Regions from separate parts of the Methylobacterium sp. NFXW15 genome, predicted to be linked through region 1. Evidence: predicted binding sites of a transcription regulator. Region 1 holds the regulator's gene; each other region holds the start of a gene.
The links. The regulator LexA, encoded in region 1, represses DNA repair genes until DNA is damaged. The targets are predictions, from matches to a motif close to TGTTCNNNNTGTGTTCNG.
Positions count from the first base shown of each region.

Region 2: the regulator LexA is predicted to act here: its motif matches at 3,064-3,081, upstream of uvrA (excinuclease ABC subunit UvrA).
Region 3: the regulator LexA is predicted to act here: its motif matches at 2,487-2,504, upstream of J4O73_RS02815 (PA0069 family radical SAM protein).

Region 1 is NZ_JAGEKG010000006.1:44,694-48,578, reverse strand. It holds gene J4O73_RS14700 (hypothetical protein) at 51-413, shown strand; partial or broken gene J4O73_RS14695 (ComEC/Rec2 family competence protein) at 673-2,016, shown strand; gene lexA (transcriptional repressor LexA) at 2,010-2,756, opposite strand; gene J4O73_RS14685 (OmpA family protein) at 2,956-3,555, opposite strand.
Region 2 is NZ_JAGEKG010000016.1:56,071-61,509, reverse strand. It holds gene uvrA (excinuclease ABC subunit UvrA) at 1-2,942, opposite strand, end outside; gene J4O73_RS23130 (MFS transporter) at 3,204-4,367, shown strand; gene J4O73_RS23125 (cupin domain-containing protein) at 4,371-4,799, opposite strand; gene J4O73_RS23120 (zinc-binding alcohol dehydrogenase family protein) at 4,810-5,439, opposite strand, start outside.
Region 3 is NZ_JAGEKG010000001.1:582,786-588,224, reverse strand. It holds gene moaB (molybdenum cofactor biosynthesis protein B) at 1-229, shown strand, start outside; gene J4O73_RS02825 (amino acid permease) at 283-1,734, opposite strand; gene J4O73_RS02820 (hypothetical protein) at 1,882-2,385, opposite strand; gene J4O73_RS02815 (PA0069 family radical SAM protein) at 2,522-3,619, shown strand; gene J4O73_RS02810 (ribonuclease HII) at 3,626-4,225, opposite strand; gene J4O73_RS02805 (glycosyltransferase family 4 protein) at 4,323-5,363, opposite strand; gene J4O73_RS02800 (UDP-2,3-diacylglucosamine diphosphatase) at 5,360-5,439, opposite strand, start outside.

The sequences.
Region 1 (3,885 bases):
GACGCCAGCCGGAGTCCGCGTCTTGGCGTAGCTAGGCACAGGAGCGTGGAATGTCATTTCCGAAGACGGGCAAGTATTTTCGTGGCAACGACGAGGTGTCGTTCGCCGAGATGGTTTCTACTGTGCTGAGAGGGGCGCTGGGCGACCGCCCAGCATCAGTCAAGCTGGTTGCGCGATGGACGGGAGCCGGCGAGAGGACCGTCAAAAACTGGTTTTCGGGATCTTGCGCGCCACGTGGCCATCATTTTCGCGGCCTCGTCCAACATTGTCCGGAAATGCTAGAGGCGTTTCTTAACTCCGCCGGTCGCGCAGACCGGTTCGCCTTTACCCGGGTTGAGGAGGCACGCCAGCGACTTCGCCAAGCTCTCGCAGTTCTGGATTTGATGGCGCAAGACGAAAACTCACCAACCTAACCGCAGCACGCGCGGTCTGACCAACTTCCTGCGAAGACATGTCGTAGCGCGTCGTTACAGCTCGCTGCCACGCCTTCTGGGTGTGGCAGCGAGGTCTGCAGGCTTTCGCGCTGGCAGTCCTACAACCCTGCACAAACTCAGAAGCCCGACGAAGCTCGCGGTACCTGTGCGCACCTACGACAGCGGCTACGGGAAGCTCGCTCTCGACCAACCGCAACGCTCAGCCACGCGACCTAATCGCCGGCCAACACGCAACATTGTTGTGTCGATCTCGGGCCTGCACATGGTGCTGGCGGCGGGCGTGGTGTTCTGGCTCGTCCGGGCCCTGCTCGCCCTGGTGCCGCACCTCGCACTGCTCTGGCCCATCAAGAAGATCGCGGCCGGGGCGGCCATGGCGGGGGCGACCGCCTATTGTGCCTTTTCCGGCTGGGACATCGCCGCCGAGCGCAGCCTCATCATGACGCTCATCATGCTGGGGGCGATCCTCGTGGACCGTCCCGCCCTGTCCCTGCGCAACCTCGCGCTCGCGGCCCTGGTCTGCCTCGCGCGCGAACCGGAGGCCCTGCTCGGCCCGAGCTTCCAGATGTCCTTCGGTGCCGTGGCGGGACTCGTCGCCTGCGCACGACTCATCGATGGCAGGCTGTTCCTCAGCCCCGGCGCAGGCCGGGTCGGACGAGTGGCGGGCGTCGTCGCACGGGGGATCGTCGGCACGCTGGCCACGACCCTCGTCGCACAGGTCGCGACAGCCCCCTTCGCGACCTACCATTTCCAGACGGTTCAGCCCTTCGGCGTACTCGGCAACGCCCTGACACTCCCCCTCGTGTCACTGGTCGTGATGCCCTGCGCCGTGCTCGGGACAGTGGCCTATCCCTTCGCCCTCGATCACCCCGTCTGGTGGGTGATGGGGCAAGCGGTGGCCGGGATGCTCGCCATCTCCGAATGGATCGCCGGTTTCGGACGCTCCGTGCTGGTGGTGCCCGCCTTCGGCACCGGGGCGCTGCTGCTGCTGGCGGCGGCGCTCCTGCTGGCCACGTTGCCCGCCTCGCGCCTGCGCCGCTTGGCCCTCCTACCGGCCCTGGCCGGGCTCGCCCTCGCGGCCTTTCCGCAACGGCAGGATCTCTATGTCGATCGCCAGGGGACGGGCGCTGCCCTGCGCGGCGCGGACGGACACCTCACCCTGCTCGGCAAGCCCTCGCGCTTCGTTCTGGAGCAATGGCTGAAGGCCGATGGCGACGATCGCCGGGCCGCCGACCTCCTCGCCGCGTCCCAACCGGGCCGCTGCGACCGCCTCGGCTGCACCGCCCACCTCACGGATGGACGGGCGATCGCGCTGGTGAAGGACAGCCGCGCCTTCCCCGAGGATTGCGCCCGCGCGGCCATCGTCATCACGGCGCTGACGGCCCCGTCGAGTTGCGCAGCGCCCCTCATCCTCGACCGGCGACGCCTGTCCGATCAGGGCGCCGCCTCGCTAAGCCTGAGTGGCGGCTCCCTCGCGCCGCTCCACGCCCATGCGTCCGGACGCCATCCACCCTGGCGACCCACCCCCGCCGCAAAGCCCGCCGAGGAGACGCCGCCGGAGTGGGAGTCCCCCGTCGATCAGTAACGCCGCACGAGGCTGACGAGGCGGCCCTGGATCCGCACCCGGTCCGGTCCGAGCACGCGGGTCTCGTAGGCCGGGTTCGCGGCTTCGAGAGCGATGGAGGAGCCGCGCCGACGAAGACGCTTGAGGGTCGCCTCCTCATCGTCGATCAGCGCGACGATGATGTCGCCGGTATTGGCCGTCTCCTGCTTGCGGATGACCACGAGGTCACCGTCGAGGATGCCGGCTTCGACCATCGAATCGCCTCGCACCTCCAGGGCGTAATGCTCGCCACCCGCCAGGAAGTCCGGCGACATGGTGACGGAGTGGCTCTGGTTCTGGATGGCAGCGATGGGCGTGCCCGCCGCAATCCGCCCCATGACGGGAATCGAGACCCCCCGGAATTCCTCGTAGGCCCGTGGCTGGGCCGGGGCAGGGGAGGCAGGCGGCTGCTTGGACAGACCGCCCTCGACCACGCTCGGGGTAAACCGGCGCGGCTCCGGTGCCGAGGCGGCGGCAGCCTCGGCGGCCTCCGGACCACGCCCGAGGGCGTCCGGCAGGCGGATCACCTCGATCGCCCGCGCCCGATTGGGAAGACGGCGCAGGAAGCCCCGCTCCTCCAGCGCGGTGATCAGACGGTGGATTCCGGATTTCGACTTGAGATCGAGAGCGTCCTTCATCTCGTCGAACGAGGGCGGCACCCCACATTCCTGCATCCGCTGCTGGATGAAGCGTAGGAGGTCCAGCTGCTTACGCGTGAGCATGATCAGGTCTCGCAGAATGGCGGCGGGCGCGTTGAAACAAATCGCGAACACGTTAAGCGTTCCGCAAGTGTTCTGCAAGAGACAAGCTTGGCATTAAGGGTGGCGGGCGGATTTTCGTCGGTGGCGGCGTGTCATCGCTCGTTGGCGTGTCGCCGACCGGATGGATGCTGCCAGCGTCGTCGCGAACCGTCGGCCGCCCTCACGGCTGCCGGGTGATCAACACCTCGACACGGCGGTTGCGCGCGCGGCCTTCCGGCGTCGCATTCTCGGTGATCGGCTCGTCCGCGCCGCGCCCGCCGACAGTGATCCGTCCGGTCTCCGAGAGGGCAGGGCGGATCAGGGCGGCCACCGCCTCCGCACGCGCGAGGGACAGCGCCTGATTGTCCCGGAAGATCCGCGCCGACCGGATTGGCTGATCGTCCGTGTAGCCTACGATACGCACCGGCCCCTTTTCGGCCTGAACCACGTCGGCAATTTTGCGTAGGATCGCCAGACTGGCCGGTATGACGTGCGGCTCGCCGGAGGCGAAGACGACGCCGTTGCTGATGCGCACGGCGATCCAACTGCCGAACGGCTCCACTGCCACGGATCCGGCGGCGATCTCCTCGGCGAGGGCCGCTCGGATCCGGTCCAGCTGGCTGGGCTTCGAGCCAAGCGACACCGTGATCTGCGTGGGTACGTCGACCTTCGGCGCGGGAAGCATTGACGGAAAGATGAGCGCCAATAGACAGACAAGACCCACAATCATGATGCTATAGCAACCGATCTGAAAATATCGATATCGAATATTCGCACTCAACTGCCATTACATCCTATGCCAACCGCCGGCGCCGACGATACCGCCGAAGAAGCGAGCCGGGGACGATCGAACCGTCTTCCCGCAATGTAAGTCCCTTATGCCTGCGCATCATCCATGTAAGTTTTGTGACGCATCACGCATTTGAGATACAACCAAAGAATTTGTTATCAAAATTCTAGATACATTAAGTTGCGTTGTTTTGATCTGACTACACGGATTATACGCAAAACAGATTTTTTGTATCAGCCACCGAATTTCATAATGCCGGTGATTGCCGTGAGAGTTGCATTTGATACTAAGTTGCTCAATAATGTTGTTATATCTGGTAGA
Region 2 (5,439 bases), on a different contig from region 1:
ACGCCGACGGCGACCACTTGGCCGCCACCATCGCCACCCTCGGGGCCCATATCGATCACCCAATCGGCGGTCTTGATGACCTCTAAGTTGTGCTCGATGACGACGACAGTATTTCCTTGATCGACAAGTTCGTGAAGGACTTCCATGAGCTTAGCGACGTCATGAAAGTGAAGCCCCGTGGTCGGCTCGTCGAGGATGTACAAGGTCCGGCCGGTCGCCCGCTTCGACAGCTCCTTCGAGAGCTTCACGCGCTGCGCCTCACCGCCGGACAGTGTGGTCGCCTGTTGGCCGACGCGGACGTAATGCAGGCCGACGCGCTTCAAGGTTTCGAGCTTATCGCGGATCGACGGTACAGCCTTGAAGAGTTCGGCCGCTTCCTCGACCGTCATGTCGAGGACATCGGCGATGGACTTTTCGCGATACTTCACTTCCAGCGTTTCGCGGTCGTAACGCTTGCCCTTGCACACGTCGCAGGTGACGTAGACATCGGGCAGGAAGTGCATCTCGATCTTGATGACGCCGTCGCCGGAACAGGCTTCGCAACGGCCGCCCTTCACGTTGAAGGAGAATCGACCCGGCTGGTAGCCGCGCGCCTTCGCTTCGGGGAGCCCGGCGAACCAATCGCGGATCGGCGTGAAGGCGCCGATATAGGTGGCGGGGTTCGAGCGAGGGGTCCGCCCAATGGGCGACTGGTCGATATCGATGACCTTGTCGAGGTGTTCCAGCCCCTCGATCCGCCCATGGGGAGCCGGATGCTCCACGGCGCCGTTCAGCTTCTTCGCCACCGCCTTATAGAGCGTGTCGATGACGAGGGTGGACTTGCCCCCGCCCGAGACGCCCGTGACGCAGGTGAACGTCCCGAGCGGGATCGCGATATCCACGTCCTTCAGGTTGTTTCCACGCGCACCGAACACCTGGAGCGTGCCCTTCCGGCTCTTCCGCCGGGCGGTCGGCATGCGCACCGCCATTTCGCCGGTGAGGTACTTCGCAGTGAGCGAGGCCGGATGCGCCAGCACTTCGGTGGGTGTCCCCTGGGCGATGATCTTGCCCCCGTGGATGCCCGCGCCGGGGCCGACATCGACCACGTAATCGGCCTGCAGGATCGCATCCTCGTCGTGCTCCACGACGATCACCGAGTTTCCGAGGTCGCGCAGGCGCTTCAGCGTGCCGAGCAGCCTCTCGTTGTCCCGCTGGTGCAGGCCGATCGACGGCTCGTCCAGCACATAGAGTACGCCCGTCAGACCCGAGCCGATCTGGCTCGCCAACCGGATTCGCTGGCTCTCACCACCGGAGAGCGAGCCCGAGCCGCGGGCAAGCGTGAGGTATTCGAGGCCGACATCCATCAGGAAGCTCAGCCGGTCGCGAATCTCCTTGAGGATGCGGACGGCGATCTCGTTCTGCTTGGCGGTCAGCTTCTCGGGCAGGTCGGCGAACCATTGGTGCGCCTTGCTCACCGACAGGCCGGTCACCTCGGCGATGTCGTGCATCGCCACCTTCACCGCCAGCGCCTCGGGCTTGAGCCGCTTGCCTTCGCATGCCGCACACGGCGTCTCGCTCATGAAACGCCCGATCTCTTCGCGCACCGCGTCGGAATCGCTCTCCTTGTAGCGGCGCTCCAGATTCGGGATCACGCCTTCGAAGGGCTTGTTGACCGAATACCGGCGCAGGCCGTCGTCGTAATAGAAGCGGATCGGCTCCCGTCCGGAGCCGTGCAGCACCACGGCTCGGTCGGCCTCCCTCAGCTTGCCCCAGGGCGTCGTGGTCTCGAATCCGAAATGGGCGGAGAGCGCATCGAGCGTCTGCCCGTAATAGGGCGAGGTCGATTTCGCCCAGGGCGCCACCGCCCCGCGCTTCAGGCTCAAGCCGGGATCGGAGATGACCAGTTCGGGATCGATCCGCATCTCATGGCCGATGCCGCTACAGGTGGGGCAGGCGCCGAACGGATTGTTGAACGAGAACAGCCGCGGCTCGATTTCGGCGATGGTGAAGCCGGAAACGGGACAGGCGAAGCGCGAGGAAAAGGTGATCGACTGCGCCTCCTCGCCCTCCGCGACATCGGCGAACACGATCTCCGCGATGCCATCCGCGAGGTCGAGGGCGGTTTCGAACGAATCCGCGAGACGCGAGGCGATGTCGTCCCGCACCACGATGCGGTCCACCACCACGTCGATGTCGTGCTTCAACTTCTTGTCGAGCTTGGGCGCGTCGTCGATGGCGTAGAACTCGCCGTCGATCCGAAGCCGCTGGAAGCCCTTCTTCTGGAACTCCGCGATCTCCTTGCGATATTCGCCCTTGCGGCCCCGAACCACGGGGGCGAGCAGATAGAGGCGAGTCTTCTCCGGCAGGGCAAGAACCCGGTCGACCATCTGGCTGACGGTCTGGCTCTCGATGGGCAGCCCCGTGGCGGGGGAGTAGGGGATTCCGACCCGCGCCCACAGCAGGCGCATGTAATCGTAGATCTCGGTAACGGTGCCGACCGTCGAGCGCGGGTTCTTCGAGGTGGTCTTCTGCTCGATGGAAATGGCCGGCGAAAGCCCGTCGATCTGATCGACATCGGGCTTGGCCATCATCTCAAGGAACTGACGGGCATAGGCCGACAGCGACTCGACGTAACGGCGCTGGCCCTCGGCATAGATCGTGTCGAAGGCGAGGGACGACTTGCCCGAGCCGGACAGGCCCGTGAACACCACCAACCGGTCCCGGGGGATCGTCAGGTCCACGTTCTTCAGGTTGTGCTCGCGGGCGCCGCGCACGGAGATGACCCGCGAGTCCCGCGCTGCGGGCCCGGCCGAGTCGAACAACTTCTCCAGCTTTGCGTCGATCGCCGCCTCGGCCTTCACCGACTGGGCGGGAGGCGCCTTCACCGCGCTCTTCCGCGCCGCAGGGCGGGAAGTCTCGGTTTCGGCGGCCTGCTTCTGGGCTCCGGCACGGGCTCTGGCCATGAGGGCGGCGGTCTTTCGAGGCGTCGACGCGGAAGGGGACAGCGCCCGGCGAACCGGCCGCGACACCGGCTCATGTCGATCCCCGCAGGCCGATGGCGGATCCGTCCCCGCGGGAGCTTGCTAGAACGAAAAGGGTACGCGGGCAACCGTGAAAGCCGCATTCGTCGTCGCGCAAGGCAGACGGGCGCGCGCCCTCATTGCCGGGAGAAATGCCACGGCCCAACTAGGCCGGGTCCCTCCGAATCGCGAAAAACGGTGCCGATGCCCGCTCTCTCCGCGACCGACTCGCCCTCCGCCCATGCCGATCGTCATCGCGCGGACGTCTGGTCCACCCGCTTTCTCTTTCTGATCGTCGGACTCGGCACCGCCGCATGGGCGCCACTGGTCCCTCATGTGAAAGCGCAGGCGGCATTGGGTGAGGCACAGCTCGGCCTGCTGCTGCTCTGTCTCGGGATCGGCTCGATCGCGGCGATGCCGCTCGCCGGGGCAGCTGCGGCGAAGGTCGGCCTGCGCCCGGTGCTCATCGCCGGAACGGCGGCGATCGGCCTCGCCCTACTGGTGCTCGCGCATGCGGATGCCGTGGCTGTGCTCGCACCCGCCTTGCTCCTGTTCGGGGCCGGGATGGGAGCGATCGATTGTGGCATGAACCTCCAGGCCGTCGCCGTCGAGAAGGCGAGGGGGCGTCCCATGATGTCGGGATTCCACGGGCTCTATAGCCTCGGCAGCCTTGTCGGGGCGCTGGCGGCCGGGGCGCTGCTCTTCGCAGGCCTCGGCATCGGCACGACGACATGGCTCGCGGTCGCGGCCATCGCGCTCTTGTTCGCCGCATCCTGGCCCGGCATCCTGGCGCGCACCACGACAGCGGAGGGCCCCGCCTTCGCCGTTCCGCGCGGGACGGTGCTGGTCATCGGCATCCTGTGCTGCATCGTGTTCCTGACCGAAGGCTCCGTTCTCGATTGGAGCGCCGTGTTCCTGTCGCAGAGTCGCGGGCTCGATCCGGCGCGGGCGACCCTCGGTTACGCGGCCTTCTCGGTGACGATGACGGCGGGACGGCTCGCGGGAGACGGGATCGTCGCCCGGCTAGGGCGCTCGCGCGTCGTCGTGCTCGGCGGGCTTTGCGCCGCCGCCGGTCTCGCGCTCTCCGTCCTCGTCCCGGCCTGGGAGGCGGCGCTCGCGGGCTATGCCTTGATCGGCGCGGGCTGTGCCAACATCGTGCCGGTGCTCTTCACCGCCGCCGGTCGGCAGGACGTAATGCCGGCGAGCGTTGCCGTCCCCGCCGTCACGACGCTCGGTTATGCGGGTGTGCTGGCCGGGCCGGCATTGATTGGCTTCATCGCGCAAGCCACGAGCCTGCCCTTCGCCTTCCTGATGGTCGCCGTCTTGCTCGTGGGCGTGGCGGTAGCCGGGCGGGTGATCCGATTCTGAGCCTCACCCGTCGGCGTTACGAGCCATGAAGGTCGCCGGGCTGCCATCCTCCTCGTTGACGAAGACGATGTCGGTCGGCTCACGGCGGGGGGTATCGATCGACAGGAACACGACCGGCTCGCCGGGCTCGATCGCCGGCATCGCATGGACGGTGCCCTTCTCGAAGAACAGCAACTGCCCCGCCGCGAAGGGCGCGACCGTCGCCGGATCGCGCATCCAGAACGTGCCCCGGCCGGACAGGCAATACAGGTACTCGTCGCAGGTCCGGTGAAAATGCGGCGGGGTCGGCCGGTACACCCGGAAGACCCGCGCGCTCGCAGCGGGACGGTCGGTCAGGTAGGTGTCGACCAGCAGGGTCGCCGCACTTGGCGGCAAAGCGGCGGCGATGGCCGCCACGTCGAAGATGCCGGTCCCGTCCGCCGTCTCGCCCATCTGGCCCTCCCTACGCGCCGAAGCCTTCGAGGACGATCTTGCCCTTGGCCCGGCCCGACTCGATCAGTTCGTGGGCTCGCTTGAGGTTCCGGGCGTCGATCCGCCCGTAATGCTCACCGAGGGTCGTGCGCAGGCGCCCGGCATCGACGAGGCGCGAGACCTCATTGAGCAACCGTCCCTGCTCGGCGATGTCGGCGGTGCCGAACATCGAGCGCGTGAACATCAGCTCCCAGTGAAGGGACAGGCTCTTACGCTTGAGGAGCGAGACATCGAGGCTCGCCGGATCATCGATCAGGGCGAGCCGCCCCTGAGGGGCGATCAAGGCGCCGATCTCGGACAGGTGCAGGTCGGTGTTCGTCGTCGAAAAGACGAGGCCCGGCGCGCCGATCCCGAGGGCCGCCACTTCGGTGGAGAGCGGCTTGGCGTGATCCACGACATGATGGGCGCCGAGGTCGCGGCACCACTGCGCCGTCTCCGGCCGCGAGGCCGTGGCGATCACGGTCAGGTCGGTAAGCTGGCGGGCGAGCTGAATCGCAATCGAACCGACGCCTCCGGCACCGCCGACGATGAGCAGGGCCGGGGGAGCGCCCGGGACGGGCTTGGCCACGTCGAGACGGTCGAACAGGGTTTCCCAGGCCGT
Region 3 (5,439 bases), on a different contig from region 1:
GGCGGTGTTCCACCGCATCTCCTACGACAAGATCGGCACCTCGACCCTGCAATCGCGGGCGACCGCGGGCGTGGCGGGCGCGACCTACATCTTCGTGCTGCCCGGCTCCCCCGGCGCCTGCCGGGACGCCTGGGACGGCATCCTCGGCCAGCAGCTCGATTACCGCCACCGGCCGTGCAACTTCGTCGAGATCATGCCCCGCCTGGACGAACATCTGCGGCGGGGGTGAGGTCCCGCTACTCTGGATTGCTTCGCTCCGCTCGCAATGACGGGACGCTCGGGCTAGGCCGTCGTCCCGTTCTTCTTGCGAAGCACCGAGTGCTTCCGCCCGTAGACGAAGTAGACGACGAGGCCGATCGCCATCCAGATCACCAGACGCAGCCATGTATCGAGGGGCAGGCCGGCCATCAGGAGCAGGCAGAAGCCGATGCCGAGGATCGGCACCAGCGGTACGGCCGGAACCTTGAAGGGGCGCTTCATCCCCTTTTCCGTGCGGCGCAGGTGAATCACCGCACCGCAGACGAGGCAGAAGGCGGCGAGCGTGCCGATGCTCACCATCTCGCCGAGGATGTGGATCGGCACCAACGCCGCCACCAGCGCGACGCAGGCGCCGATCAGCGCCTGGCTGCGATATGGCGTCTGGTAGGTCGGGTGGACGTGGGAGAAGATCTTCGGCAGCAGCCCGTCCGAGGCCATGGTGTAGAAGATCCGGCTCTGACCGTAGAGCAGCACGAGGATCACGGTGGTGAGGCCGGTGAGCGCCCCGAGCTTGATCAGCGCCCCGAACCAGCCGATCCCGATGACGTCGACGCCCTTGGCGATCGGATCGGGCACGTTCAGGTCCTTGTACGGGACAAGGCCGGTGAGGACCGCCGCGACCAGCACGTAGAGGATCGTGCACACGGCGAGCGAACCGAGGATGCCGATGGGCATGTCCTTCTGCGGCCGCTTGGCCTCTTGCGCCGCCGTCGAGACCGCATCGAACCCGATGAAGGCGAAGAACACGACACCCGCCCCGCGCAGAATGCCACTGTAGCCGTAATGGCCGAAGGTGCCATCGTTCTCGGGGATCAGCGGGCTCCAGTTCGCGGATTTGGTGTAGCTCCAGCCGAGCCCGATGAAGGCGAAGACGACCGCAAGCTTCACCGCCACCATGATGTTGTTGAACCGGGCCGATTCCTTCGTGCCACGCATCAGCATCAGCGTCAGCACGGCCACGATCAGCACGGCGGGCAGGTTGAACAGAGCGGTGCCGCCGCCCTCGATCTCGGTGCCCGGCGCATGGGCGAACCGGGCCGGGATGATAATGCCGACATCCTTGAGGATGCTCGTCATGTAGCCCGACCAGCCGACCGCCACGGTCGCCGCGCCCATCGCGTATTCGAGGATCAGGTCCCACCCGATCAGCCACGCGAAGAACTCGCCGAGCGTCGCATAGGTGTAGGTGTAGCTCGACCCCGCCACCGGGATCAGCGCGGCCATTTCCGAGTAGCACAGGCCCACGAAGGCGCAGGCGATGCCGCCCAGCACGAAGGAGAGCATGATGCCCGGCCCCGCATACTGCGCGGCGGCCGTGCCGGTGAGCACGAAGATGCCCGCGCCGATGATGGCGCCGATGCCCATGGCCGTGATGGAGAGCGCGCCCAGCGAACGCGAGAGGGTCTGCGACTCGGCCTCCCCACCGGCGACGATATCGTCCACCGACTTTCGCGCCATCAGGTTGGAAGCTTCCATCGGCGTCATCCCAAAAGCGGTGCCGCCGGCTTGGCAGCGGATCGTTGCCGGCAACTGAGCAAGTTTCGGGCTGTTCCGCCAGGGAGGCGCGCGAGAATTACATTTGATGGGCTTTTGAGAAGAGTTTTCGCCCGGCCGATGATCAGTTCAGGACCGGTCAATCCGCGCATGCAGGGCACGGACCCGCAGCCGCTTCGTCCGGCCGGACAGGTCCTCCCGCCGCACCACATCCCCCGCCCGGATCGTCCGCGTGCCGAACAGTCTGTCGAGGCGGTTACGGAGACGGCGCAGGGGCTCGGGGCGGTCGAGGCGGCCGATCCCGATCTCGGGTTTGGCCATGCCGACGAACCGGTCGAGGGTGCGGATCCAGCCCTCTGCAGGTACGTCGCCCGCGTCGAGGCAGAAGATCCAGTCGCGCCGCGCAATCGCTGCGCCGGCGCCGAAGGGATCATGGCCCGTATGTACCACCAGCACCGCGCCGGTCGCCTCCGCGACGGTCGCCACGGCAGGGACCTCACGGGGCACGACGATGATCGCGTCGCCGACAAGGCCGCCCGCCACGCCCGACACGAGGGCGCTGAGCGTGTCGGCCAACCGGTCGATCGCATCCGGGTCGGCCGGATCGTCCAAATGGGTCACGGCGGAGAGCATGCGGGGCGCATACCCGATTTTGCGCAAGGATAAACGCACTTCCCGCGCCACGGGCCGCAAGTCTCTCCGTTTGCCCGCATTTTCCGCAGACTTGCTCCAGTCGTTCGTGTTATGTTCCTGAAGCCAGCGAGGCTTCATGCGTCAAGATTCGCCGATCACCCTGCGCCTGACCAAGAGCATGCCCCTGCCCGAGGGCCGGAAGGGGCGGGGTGCCACGGCAAATCCGACCGGCCGGTTCGAGACTGCCCGGCGGGAGGCTTTCGATGATGGGTGGGAGAGCGAGGCGCCCACGCCCCTTCGGACGGAGGTTCGGCCGGAGCGGACGGCCTCGATCATCGCCAGGAACACCTCGCCGGATATCCCGTTCGACCGGTCGCTCAACCCGTATCGCGGCTGCGAGCACGGCTGCATCTACTGTTACGCGCGGCCAACCCACGCCTATCTCGGCTTGTCTCCGGGGCTCGACTTCGAATCGCGCCTGTTCACCAAGCCGGAGGCGGCACGGCTGCTGCGGAAGGAATTGTCGGCGCCGGGCTACCGGCCGGAGACGATCGCACTCGGCACCGCCACCGATCCCTATCAGCCGATCGAGCGGGAGTACCGCCTCACCCGTGCCGTGCTGGAGGTGCTGGACGAGGCCCGGCATCCGGTCGGTGTGACCACGAAATCAGATCTCGTGCTGCGCGATCTCGATCTTCTCTCGAGGATGGCCGCACGCAATCTCGCCCTCGTCGCGATCTCCCTGCCGACCCTCGATCCGGCCCTGTCCCGGCGGCTCGATCCCCGCGCGCCGCGTCCGGAGAAGCGGCTCGCGGCCATGCGCGCCCTGGCGGAGGCGGGGGTGCCGGTGATGGTCAACATCTCGCCGATCATCCCCGGCCTCACCGATCACGAGATCGAATCGGTGTTGGAGGCTGCGCGTGCGCAGGGGGCGAGCCGGATCGGCCACGCTCTGCTGCGCCTGCCCGGCGAGGTGAAGGATCTCGTGGCCGATTGGTTCGCGGAGCATTACCCCGAGCGCCGGGAGCGCGCCCTCGCGCTCTTGCGCCAGTCGCGTGGCGGCAAGGAGAATGACTCGCGCTTCGGCCACCGCTTCCGGGGCGAGGGACCCTATGCCGAGATGATCGGCCAGCGGGTCCGCCTCGCGGGCAGAAGGCTCGGGTTCTCGTTCGGGCGCATGGCCCTGAACACGGACGATTTCCGGCCGGCGGGGGCGCAGCTCAGCCTGTTCTGAGCCGCTTTACCCGAACGTCTTTGTGAAGCTCACCCGGTGGTGCGCGCTGCGGCCGAGGGTAGCCAGACCTTGGCGGTGGAGAGCCGTGCCGTAGCCGACATTGCGCTCCCAACCATAGCCGGGATGGGCGCGGGCCAGCCGCCGCATGAACGCGTCGCGCATGACCTTCGCGACGATGGAGGCGGCGGCGATCTGCGGCACCAGCCGCTCGCCGCCGATTACCGCCTTCCCCGAGAAACCCGAAAGGGCATCGCGCCCATCGACGTAGACCGGCGCGTCGATCGCAAGCTTGCGCACCGCCCGCGCCATGGCGTCGAGGGTCGCGGCGCGGATGTTGATCCGGTCGATCAATGCGGGCGAGCCCGCTGCGAGGGCGACCCGCCCATACCGCCGGATCAACGGGGCCAGCCGGTTGCGCACGGGCTCCGGCAGCTTCTTGCTGTCGTCCAAGGCGCCGAGGAGATCGGGCGGGATGGAGGCGGGGTCGAACCATACGGCGGCGACCACCACCGGGCCGCTCAAGGCACCCCGTCCCACCTCGTCGCAACCGATCACGATGGGATAGCTGGCGGCGCGGGCGGGATCGAAGGGCGGCATGGCGCCCATCTGACACGGCGTCACGGGTTTCCAAAGAGCAAGCCCTGCGGACCGCCAGGGGCCTCGCCCCTGGACCCCACCAAAGGACTCGTCCTTTGGGATCCTGCTATGCCGCTTGAGGCTGGGCGAGGCGGCGGGCCGCCAGGATGTTCCCGTAGAATTGCCGGGCGCTTTCGTCCCAGCCCCGGCGCAGGGCGTCCTCGCGGCAGGAGGCGCGGGGAATCGTCAGCGCCCGCAGGGCCGCCGCGCGCAGGTCGTGGTCGAGCACGCCGACGCCGCTCGTGCCGATCACGTCGAGGGGGCCGGGCACGGGAAAGGCCGCCACGGGCAGGCCGCAGGCCAGGGCTTCCAGCAGCACGATGCCGAACGTGTCGGTGAGGCTCGGAAACACGAACACGTCGCAGGCGGCGTAGAGCGCGGCAAGGTCGGCGCCCGTGCGGGTGCCGAGGAAGCGCGCCTGCGGGGCGAGGCTCTCCAGCCGCGCCCGGTCCGGCCCATCGCCGATCACCACCTTGGTGCCCGGCAGGTCGAGGGCCAGGAAGGCCGCGACGTTCTTCTCGATGGCGAGCCGCCCGACGAACAGGAAGAACGGACGGGGCAGCCCGGCGAGGTCGGCGGGCAGCGCAGCGCCCGGCGCGGCGGGCGCGAAGAGATCGGTGTCGACGCCCCGCGTCCACTGCATGATGCGGCCGAAGCCGCGCGCTTCCAATTCGCTCTGAAGGCTTCCCGTGCTCACCATGGTGCCGTTCGCGGCCCCGTGGAAGCGTCGCAGATAGGCGTAGGACCACGCCTCAGGCACGGGCGCGCGGGCAGCGAGATATTCGGGGAAGCGCGTGTGATAGCTCGTGGTGAAGGGCAACCTTTGCGCGAGACAGCGCCGCCGCACGGCGAAGCCCACCGGCCCCTCGGTGGCGATGTGCACATGGGTCGGCGCCGCCGCGTCCCACCGGCTGCCGAGGCGCCCCGGGACTGGGCAGGCGAGGCGGATCTCGGGATAGCCCGGCAGGGGCATGGACGGGAATTCGGCCGGGCTCAGAATGGAGGCCGAGAAGCCGTGGGCGGGCGCGCGCCGCATCATCTGTTCGAGGGAGCGCACCACGCCGTTGACCTGCGGGTGCCATGCATCGCTCGCGATCAGGAGTCTCACGCGACGGCTCTCCGCCCCGGCGGAAGCTGAGGCTGGGCTTGCGCCTGCGCCTGAGTCTCCGCCTCCTTGGCCCGCA